DNA from 2 places in the Halomonas sp. Mc5H-6 genome. Region 1 is predicted to be linked to the other one. Evidence: predicted binding sites of a transcription regulator. Region 1 holds the regulator's gene; the other holds the start of a gene.
The links. Region 1 encodes FNR, which switches genes on or off when oxygen is low (the NO sensors DNR and NnrR bind a similar motif). Its sites were predicted from a motif close to TTGATNTANATCAA; they were not measured.
Positions count from the first base shown of each region.

Region 2: a site for FNR is predicted at 2,814-2,827, ahead of NH395_RS11965 (OmpW family outer membrane protein). Genes of this name have one in related genera too.

Region 1 covers NZ_JAMXSI010000002.1:107,276-112,686, reverse strand. Annotated here, with positions in the region: gene NH395_RS03940 (alpha/beta fold hydrolase) at 1-128, opposite strand, end outside; gene hemN (oxygen-independent coproporphyrinogen III oxidase) at 242-1,663, shown strand; gene fnr (fumarate/nitrate reduction transcriptional regulator Fnr) at 1,727-2,464, shown strand; gene ttcA (tRNA 2-thiocytidine(32) synthetase TtcA) at 2,461-3,384, opposite strand; gene NH395_RS03920 (DNA polymerase III subunit epsilon) at 3,462-4,106, opposite strand; gene NH395_RS03915 (putative nucleotidyltransferase substrate binding domain-containing protein) at 4,103-5,411, opposite strand, start outside.
Region 2 covers NZ_JAMXSI010000007.1:176,612-182,022, reverse strand. Annotated here, with positions in the region: gene NH395_RS11980 (RimK/LysX family protein) at 1-255, opposite strand, end outside; gene NH395_RS11975 (DUF3549 family protein) at 344-1,378, opposite strand; gene NH395_RS11970 (YqcC family protein) at 1,664-1,996, shown strand; gene NH395_RS11965 (OmpW family outer membrane protein) at 2,071-2,697, opposite strand; gene NH395_RS11960 (DMT family transporter) at 3,171-4,037, opposite strand; gene NH395_RS11955 (aspartyl/asparaginyl beta-hydroxylase domain-containing protein) at 4,049-4,915, opposite strand; gene NH395_RS11950 (LysR family transcriptional regulator) at 5,232-5,411, shown strand, end outside.

The DNA.
Region 1 (5,411 bases):
TGACCATAGAGCCTGAGAGGCCCCAGACCTTCCCGCCAAAAACAGCCTTCGGCCTGCTCGGCGACCGCGTCGGCCAGCGCTTGCTGGCTGACGACTTTTTCCTCTGGCCATTGCGTGTCCAAACTCACGCTCTCCTGTTATGTGCCGTTTGCTGCTAACGGGCGTTTCCTTGACGTGGCTCAACGTTGCCGTGGGCGGCACTCGCTACCATGGTGCAAGACTCAGCCTGGAGCCCTGCCTCATGCCTGCCCCCATTCACTCAGCTCAATCAGCGCCGGGTAATCCACTCGCGGCGGCGGTGTGGGACGCTGACCGCCTCCATCGCTATGCGAGAAGCGGCCCGCGCTATACGTCCTACCCGACCGCGCTGTCCTTTGACCCATCGTTTACCGCCGACGATTTCAGCGCGGCGCTGCAACGCAGTAACCAGACCCAACGGCCGCTGTCACTTTATGTGCACATCCCCTTCTGCCGCAACGTCTGCTTTTACTGTGCGTGCAACAAGATCGCGACAAAAAACACCGCGCTCGCCGCGTCTTATCTCGCGAGGCTCGACAAGGAAATGGCGCTGACAGCGCAGAACCTGGATACCCGACGCCCGGTGGAGCAGCTCCACTGGGGCGGTGGCACGCCGACGTTTCTGACCCTCGATCAGATGAGCGAACTGGTGGATAAGCTGGATGCCCACTTCGGGCTTTCAGACGATCCTGAGCGCGACTACGCCATCGAAATCGACCCTCGCGAAGCCGATGTATTGACGCTGCGTCATCTGCAGTCACTGGGGTTCAATCGGTTGAGCCTGGGCGTGCAAGACCTCGACCCACAGGTTCAGCAGGCGATCAACCGCCCCCAGCCGCGGGCGCTGACCGAAACCTTGATGGACGAAGCCCACCGCCTGGGCTTCCGTTCGTTAAATCTCGACCTGATTTACGGCCTGCCACGCCAAACCGCCGACAGCTTTGCGCAAACCCTTCGCCAGGTCATCGAACTGAACCCCGCACGCCTGTCGGTCTTCAATTACGCCCACCTGCCAAAGCGATTCCCTCCGCAGCGACGGATTCTTGATGCCGAGCTGCCCAGTCGCGACGAAAAGCTGGCGATGCTGCGTACCACGATTGCAATGCTGACGGCTGCTGGCTACGTGCATATCGGTATGGACCATTTTGCCCGGCCCGACGACAGTCTGGCCATCGCCCAGCGTCGCGGTACGCTGCAACGCAACTTTCAAGGCTATTCCAGCCACGCCCAATGCGACCTTATCGGCCTTGGCGTCTCCGCCATCTCACGCCTGGATGACAGCTACGCGCAAAATCACAGCCAGCTTGGGCACTACCAGGCGGCGATCGATCAGGGGCAACTGGCCACACAACGCGGCATACGGCTATGCCGAGACGACCTGATCCGGCGCGATGCCATCGAACGGCTAATGTGCGATATGCAGCTTGACCTATCGACGCTCAGTGAGCGCTGGCAGATCGCGCGCGGCTATTTCAAATCAGTTTTAAGCGCACTGGAGCAGGCGCAGCACGATGGGTTGATCGATATCCGAGAACATCGACTCGAGGTGACGCCTATCGGCCGTCTGTTGATACGCCACCTGGCCATGGCCTTTGATGCACGCTTGCCCTCTGAGGCCAGCCATCATTACTCAAATATTGTTTAGCGGTTGTTATTCATGGGCGCCAGCTTCCATAATGAGGTCATGCCATCTCTGTTGGAGACTCTTATGCTGGACGCCACGCATCGGCGGCGCGCCGCCCTGCACGAAGCACGCTGCCAGACCTGCAGCTTGAGTTCGCTGTGCCTGCCGCTGGCACTGGAGCTTGAGGATATCGATCAGTTCGACGCGATCATCCAGCGACGCGCGCCACTCAAGAAAGGCGAGGCTCTATTCCATCAGGGGGATGCCTTCAACAGCGTCTATGCGGTGCGCTCCGGGAGCCTCAAGCAGATCACCAGCGAAGGTGGCGGGCATGACCAGCTGACCAACTTTTACCTCCCCAGTGAGCTGGTAGGGCTCGATGCGATCGATGAGCCGCACTACCCCGGCAGCGTGATCGCCCTGGAAACCACCACCGTGTGCGAGATTCCCTTTGACCGCCTCGACCGGCTGTCTGAAAAGCTACCCGAGTTACGCGGCCAGATATACCGCAGCATGAGCAAGGAGCTGCGCAATGACCGGCGCATGATGCGCCTGCTATCGGCCAAGACCGCTGATCAGCGATTGGCGACCTTTCTGGTCACACTTTCCGATCGTTTTCGCCGCCGTGGGTACTCGCCCTACAGCTTCCGTCTTTCCATGCCCAGGGCCGACATCGGCAACTACTTGGGCCTGGCCGTCGAGACCGTCAGCCGGATTGTCAGCCGCTTGCAGTCGCAGGAGGTGGTCGCCGTTTCCGGTCGTGAGGTACAGATCCTCGACATGGCGAAGCTGCAGCGGCTCGCCGAAGAAGAAGGTTGCTAGCCAACGTTAAACGCCTGAATACGCCCGGCTAGCAATTCCGCCTGCTTGGCTTCCAGCCCGGCAAAGTCGAACAGGTCACGGTCAGCCAGCTGTGAAGGCGCGACGTTGGTGACCGCTTTGAACATGCTTTCCAGACGGCCAGGGTGTTTCTTGTTCCACTCGGCCAGCATCTCCTTGACCACCTGCCGCTGCATATTGGGCTGGGAGCCGCACAGGTTGCAGGGGATAATGGGAAACGCCATCAGGCGCGCGTACTCGGCAATATCCGCTTCCTTGCAATAGGCCAGGGGCCGGATGATGATATTCTTGCCATCGTCGGAGAGCAGCTTGGGCGGCATCGATTTCAGACTGCCGCCGAAAAACATGTTCAAAAACAGCGTTTCCAGAATATCTTCCCGGTGATGCCCCAGGGCGATCTTGGTCGCACCGATTTCCTCGGCAAAGCCATACAGCGACCCGCGCCGCAGGCGCGAACACAGCGCGCAGGTGGTTTTGCCCTCGGGGGTTTTCTCTTTCACCACCGAGTAGGTATCACGTTCCAGAATATGGTAATCCACCCCGCGTTGCTCGAGATAGGTCGGCAGCACATGCTCGGGAAACCCCGGCTGTTTCTGGTCCATGTTGACGGCTATCAGCGAGAAGTTGACCGGCGCATTGCGCTGCAGGCTCAGCAGCATCTCAAGCATGGTGTAGCTATCCTTGCCACCGCTCAGGCAGACCATGACGCGGTCGCCTTCGTTAATCATGCGATAGTCGATAATCGCATTGCCCGTTTCGCGGCGAAGCCGCTTTTGCAGCTTGTTGAACTCGCGTTTTTGTTTGGCATCGTGGGCTTCCGAGGCGTCAGCCGCGTCGGATAAGCCGGGTGCCGCGTCGGCAGTCGCCAACGCCGGGTCAAAATGAACAGGATCATGTTGCATGGTAATCGCACTGCCGATGGTAAAAGAAGCAGCCGTTATTCTAGCAACTCCCAGCGCAATGACCCAATCGCAGGCCGCTATGAAACAGTATCCACCTCGTTACGCTGCAGGCGAAGGTACAGAAGCGCGCTGGCCGTGGCGTCTTCCAGCGCCCGCTGGGGCGTCTTGCTGGGCACTTGCCAGCAGTCAAGCGCACGCGCCAGCTCGGCTTCCTGTTCCGCCTGGGGATGTAGTCGCCGCAAATGGCGCTGGTGCAGCCTGGTGACATCCACCCGGGCATTGGGCAGCCCAAACCCCAAATGATCACGCAGCGCCTGCTCAAGCGGGGCGAGACGCTGATCGAGCTGCCAGCCAATGATTGGCCGATTGCCGATAAACTCAACCAGCGAACGCAGACTTTCAATGTTCAGCGGTTTAGTGGCCTCGACGCTATACAGCAGCTGATGACGACGCTCGGCGGCATCACTTCCTCCGCGCGCGTCTTCCCTTAGCGCCGCCACCCAGGCACGACTGGTCAGCACCTGGTGCTGGCGCAGCGTCACCGCTGCTACGCTCATGACGCCATGGTGGGCAAAGCAAGCCAATGCCACCAGTTCATTGCCCAGGTAGGGCTGGAAGAGCCACGCGTAGGGAGACGCTGCATAGCGGCGGCGCTCGCTTCCTCTGCGCAGCATGCCGCCAAGCCAGGCGAAAGGGGCGTCCAGATAGTGTCGACTGATCACGAATACTCCAAGTGGTAACGATGGGATAGACGCTGCTTGAAATCCTTGACGATATGCAGCGCTTCGCGCAGTAAATCGCGCTCCAACGACGATAATTCCTGCACCACGACCCGGTTGGAGCGCTCCTGTTGGTCATCGGAGCCGTCGTTGGCGAGGTCGTCCAGCTGCCGTTTGAGCCGTAACTCGCTGAATAGCGCCAGGGCTTCGCCAAGGTCATCGGCAAAACGGCGGTTGAGTCGCCCGTCCTCGGCCAGGGCATCCAGGCGCTCAAACGTCGAGGTGGCAGGGATACGCCGCTCGAGCGCCAGAGTGCGGACGCCATGCACAATGGGAAAGATGCCGCCTTTCTTGATATCGATACCGTGCTGGGGCTTCTTGAGTGAACCGAACAGCGTCAGCGGCGTGGAAAAGCGCAGCGCGGTGCGGGCGAAGTAAGACAGCAGCAACTCATCCCGGGAGCAGCGCTCAAACAGCTCTTCGCGCACGCTTTCCAGCAGGCTCGGGTTGCCGGCCACACCGTGAGAGTCGAGCATGATCGCCAGCTTCATCAGACTGTCGCCGTCACGCGCGCTTGCCCAGCGCGCAATGCGCCCTTTCCATTCACTTACCGTGGCGACCCAATCCGGGTTCGACACCATGATATTGCCCGGACACGGCGGATACCCCAACTCGATCAAGGTCGAGGTAAGCCGCTGCATGTCGTCTTGCACCGCTGGCCAGTCAGCATCATCGGCGAGAATCAGCCCGTTATCCTGATCGGTCTTGAGAATTTGCTCACCGCGACCCTCACTGCCCATGACCATCATGCAACTGTCCTGCTGGTGCGCCGCGTCAATCGTGAACTCCCAGGCCTTGCTCATGATGCGACCGTTCAGTGCCGCCAGCAGGTCCATCGCAAAACGTAGCTTCACGCCCTGGGCCATCAGCGCGCTAACCAGTTCGGGGGTGCGGTGGCTGGCGGCTGCCAGCTCGGTCAAGTCATTGGCCTGCTCGACCTGGAGACTGACCACATAACTGCGACTGGAGAAATAGCTCAGCACATCGGTCAGCTCGACCACGCCGACGACCTGTTTCTCGTCTACCACCACGACACGCGTCACCTTGTGGCGGGTCATGCTGACCAGCGCTTCAAACAAGTATTGAGCGGGCCTCACCGTCACCAGGGTATATTGGGCGATATCGGCAAGCGCCGTGGTCACCGGACGCTGCGACAGCACAATGGCATTGAGCAGGTCGGTCTTGGTGACCATACCCGTCTGGCCTGAGGCCTCGACCAGCAAACTGTCGGCATGGCTATCGCTGAGC
Region 2 (5,411 bases), on a different contig from region 1:
GCTGGTCACCCGTCGGCGATCATGTAAATGCACTTTCAATCGGTGAGCCGGTGTTTCAGGCCCGCCACTATGGGTAATAAAACTGACCCATAGCTGACCATCTTCGTCTTCATGGGTCTCGATCTCCTCGGCGTGTAGCGCAGAGGTACGTGCACCCGTGTCTGCTTTGCAGCACAGATGAAGTGCCAGATCCGGCAAATAGACCATTTCACGACGGCCAATAACCGCTTTGGCCTGGTAAGGGAGTTCTTTCAAAACCACTCCTTAGGAAGCCGATGATTAACGACATTGCGCTTTACTTTCATCGGGCGTTCCTCAGCATCATCAGTAATCAACCCTGGGATTATCCGCTATTGGCCGTCAGTTCAACCACGCGGGCGTGGATCCTTGAGCCTTCCGGTGCGTCACGCAGCGCCATCAGTAACGGCAGGCGTAGCCGGGGAATCAGCGCCAAGTCTTTTACCATCGCAATAAAATCGGTGCGTTCGTCATCAGCCAGACGCGACAGGAAAAGCGGTAGACGTTCGCCGTCTTCCAAATGTGACCAGCCCCTTCCTGCCATCGCTGCCAGTACGTCGGGCCCACTGGTGGTCTCGTCGCGGAGCAACTGAGCATACCAATGGCCTACTTCGTCGGTGTCCGTCGCTCCGACGGCCCGTACGCAGGCACATAGCATTTCCAGATCACCTGCAATGATGGCTTTTTCACCCCGCTGGCGCAATGCGGCGACCAGGCTGCTGGGCAAAGGCTGATGCTCCAGACAAAGGCAAAAGGCCTGAGCAACCTCTGTGGGCAAACGGGCGAACTGGGTGGCTAATCGCTCTGCCGTCTCTTCATCGAGGCGGACTACCACGTCGGCGATACCCTGTAACCCCAACTGTTGCCAGTCTAGCGCCTGTGGATCGCGGAGGTAAGCGTCGACGGGTTCAAAATACCGACTGGCAGGCAAGTCAAGCGCATGGGTTGCCCGGGCATTAAGCATCGCCTGAAAAGGGGCGCTCGGGGTAAAGGCGAGCGGGTTGTCCTTCATCAGGTTATCAACTCCCGAGCCGTGCCCCTGACCCAACTGCGAGACGTTGCGGCCGAGGGTTTCAAGCAGCCGGTTCAGAAACGCATCGCGCTGGGCGGGCACCAGGTGGCCTTCCTCGTCCAACGGCAGAGCCAGAAACCAGATCGCCGGTTCGGGCATATCACCCAGACGAAACACAATGGCCACGCGCGCCTGACCTTGCCAGGGTTCAGGCCATGGGCTTTGGGCATTTTCCAGCTGGCGCAGTGCATCAATGGGGCACGGGGTGACGCGCCGTCCCATATGATAAAGCGACACACTGGCTCCGCTGCGCTGAAAAAACTCGTCTAGGGTGCGAATTGGTTGCATAACGTCCTTTCCCATTGCAAGCCTGCACTCTACCTTGCGGATAGCAGCCTGTCAGCCGTAGGCACCCATAATATCACGCCTTTTTTACTGTCTGGTTAAAAATTAAACAGTCATCGCCAACCCGCATGGGAAACGCGGATGCGATACCTTTCCATAGCTTATCCACAGTCTCTTGCAGGTTTTCTGTGAATCTGTGAATAACGAAGATCCCGGTGGATGAGTGGCAACTCAGCCATAGAGTAGGGATAATGCTTGTTTAATTATCTGATTTAACATAGGTGGTTTATGGGTGCACATCGCGAGCTTCATACCGCGCTTCTTGACCTTGAAGCGACGCTAAAGGCCGCTGACCTATGGCGTATGCCAACCCCAGAAGCAGCGGCTTTTTCCAGCCAGCAGCCGTTCTGTGTCGATACAATGTCGCTGCTCCAGTGGCTGCGCTTTGTGTTTATCGCGCGCCTGGAGTCGCTGGCTGAAGCGGGTGGGCCGATGCCCGCCAAATGCGAGGTGGCGCCCGCCGTGGCGGCCTATTTGCAGCAGGAGCAAACACCTGCCCATCACCAGTTGCTCGTTGTGCGGGCTGTGGAGAGAGTGGATAAGGTCGTCACTGAAAACTGAAGGCCGTTGTAACAACAAAGCCCGCCGCAAGGCAGGCTTTGTGGATAACGCCTGAGAGGTTATTGGCTGTCAGCCTAGAAACGATAGCTGAGGCCACCCATGACCACGACAGGGTCGATCTCAACGGTACCGGCCGCTGCACCGTCAACGCTGGCATCGGTATCGATGTCGATGTACCAGGCCGCGGCGTTCAACGCCCAGTGGTCATCAATCAGCAGGTCGACGCCTACTTGCCCCGCTGCACCCCAGGAGTCATCCAGATCTAAATCGCCAATCGCGAGCTCTTCATCGGAGAAATGGGTGTAGTTAATACCCGCGCCGACATAAGGCTGTACCCGGGACTGTGTGCCGCCCAACGGGTAATACTGCATTGTCAGGGTTGGCGGCAAGTGCTTGGTTGAAGCGATATTACCGCCGTTCAGGTGGATATCGTGCTCGAACGGCAGCGCGGCCAATAGCTCCACGCCGACTTTATCGAGGAAGCGGTAGCCCAAGGTGAACGCAAAATCGGTTTCATCCTGTACATCCACGGCCAGCGCACCGTTGGCCAGTGAGCCGTTGTCGCTTTTAGGAGCGACTTTGGCAACACCCACGCGGGTAAAGAAATCACCCGCGCCGTAAGCGAATGCCTGGCTGCTGGTCATCAACGCAGAAGCGGCAACGGTGGATACAAGTAGGGTAGGCAGGGCGGCTTTACGCATGGGGGCACTCCTGATGTTAAAACAGACAGTTTCAAACGACTCGTTGCAACGCTGGACGGCTATTCGATAGCCGCTTAACGATGTGGCCAGTGTAACGAGATCCAGGGAGTGGATTATTGATCCAGGGCAAGGGTTGCTGGGTAGGTGCTATGCCCTAAAGAAGATGCCCCTCAGGCTGGCATAAAAATGCAAGCCACACCTCGCAACAAGCGCGTGATTGCGGGCGCCATGATAACGTATATGTACCTAAAGGCGTATATTAGTTGAGAATTGAATATGCAAGAGATGCGTCATGACCGGAATCACAGCAACTGAGGCGCGCAGCATTTGGCCACTAACAAGGAAAGGTCATGCGGTAGGGGGGACAATCCTGATCTGTGTTTGCTGAGCTCTGGAGGAGGATGGGTGGCATTGGCCCGACGTTCACCTTTTTTAAGAACTGATTGTCTACTTAAAGCCCTAAAACCGACTCCTCACCGAATAAGCCGACCATATATAAGCAGTGAAGATACAACCATTGCTCCACCGATAATCGTTAATAAGCTCAATGGTGCATCGTAGACAAGATAGTCTAATAAATATGTAATAACAGGCACCAAAAAAAACAGCGTTGAGACCTTGCTTGCTTTGTCCCCTTTCAGCATGTATACCAGCAAAAGCACGGCCCCCACTGAGACCACGACAATCATCCATAGCGCTGAAAAGATAAATTGTGGCGTTAGTTTTGCGTCAAAACCATAAAGTCCAACCCCAAAAGCGAAGATGGCAGAGGATAAGCAGTATTGAACCAGCACCGAACTCATTACATGAACGTTGGTATGCTTCTGTAGGATAGTACCAAACGTCATTGCCAACACGGATAAGCTGGCGAATATAAGTCCGGGTACCGTAACAACATCTACCGCACCGCCCCCTGTGACTGCAATCACCAGTCCGACAAATCCAAGAAGCAGCACCATATAGCCTTTGCCACCAATGCGTTCCAGCGCAAGCACAGGGGTGAGTAAAGGTTGGCATCCAAGTACAATAGCAAGCATGCCGGGCGACAGGTCGTGAGCGATAGAAGCAAAGAAGAACCCCTGATAGAGGACCTGCAAAAAAAGCCCCACGAATAAGAGCCGAATCCAGGTTGGCCTGGGCATTGAAAGCAAGCTCCGAATCTCGGCCGGAAGAAGCGTAGCCAGTAATATCGTCATCACCAGCAAGGCGCCAAGAGACCTGACTAGGAGGAAGGACAGTACAGAAGAGTCCTGTAAACCAGCTTTAACAAAAAGGGCACCACTGCTCCACATGGCTAGAAAGAGCAGTGGCGCCAAACGGGCAAGATTGAAACTGACCATAATGGAGTCACTCACCAACTGGCGATTGAAAAGCGCTCACCCAAATTTCGGTTCTCAATCAAATAGTGCTTAAGCGCTTTCGCCTTGGCTGCGACCTCTTCATCGTTTTTGCTCAATGCGGCATCAATTATCCAGTCATAGCATTCTGATACGGGTATATCGTAAGTGAAATGGAATTTTGATGCGGCAAATATTATATCTTTAAAGGTTTGTTTGTTTAACATCTTAGCGATGCTTGCCACAATTTCATTTTTTTCGATTGAACTGACTGTATTTCTTTTTACATAGGTCGGTTTGACACCTTCTTCGTACCTTGCTGATTCGTTGAAAATATCACGAGGATCAAAATCTCCCTGAAAAACAAAATCAAGGCAGATTGCCATACGGCTTTTGTTTGAAAAATTAATGGCAGCGTGATCTTTGGCCGCGTCAAGGAACCATACTTCTCCTTTGCGCATCTGGAACACACCGCCTTCATCAGAGTGGTAGGATTCAGGGTTATTTTCAAGCATCATAAAAACTCGAAAGTAGCGTTCAGTTTCACCGTCCATTTCAACAAAATCTCGATGCGGGATAACCATTCCGTCAATCAAGTTTCTAGCTCTAACCATAATTAGATTTTTAATAGAAAAATTATCTTCGATAATTTTATTTATCATTTGGCATTTTTTGAGGTGCGACGTCGGTATTGCTATTTCACAGTTTCGAAACTGTGTGTCATAGTCATGTCCTGATGCATTAAACAACGAGATGTTTTTCCAATACCCTTGTGCAAATTCATCATACTCTTCATGGATCTTGGGTAGATTGTTGAGGTATTCAATTTCGCTAGAAAGGTTGACTGCGTCAAGGTCGATTTTTGCCACAATAAAAGACATAGCTTATACTCCACTTGAAAGTTTGGAAGATTGTTTTTAACCCTAGCTGTCAAAGTGGGAAAATCCCAGCGAATAATGTTGATAGGTGGGTATCAATATTTTAGATATGGTGACTGCCCTATTCTTATGGGATCTTAATCCATAGAATAACTAAAATACCTTTTATAAAGCATGGTGGGCATGGGGAGAGCAGAGGTTGAAGCAGAGTATGGGGCACTGAGTGCCAGACAAGATCTTTTTAAGAAAGTGTTTGGGAATACTTGAAACCGCAGGTGCTGCACTTATTATTACTTGAATTCAGGACTAGGAGTGCCAAATGGATCTAGACATCGATTGCTTACGCACCTTCATCGCCGTGTCTGAGCTGAGCAGCTTCACCAAAGCTGCCGTACGCCGTCATCGTGTACAGTCTGCAATCAGCTGGCAGATAAGGAAGCTGGAGCTACAGTTAGGAACGCCGCTTTTCACAAGGCATAGCGGCGGTGTGTCACTCACA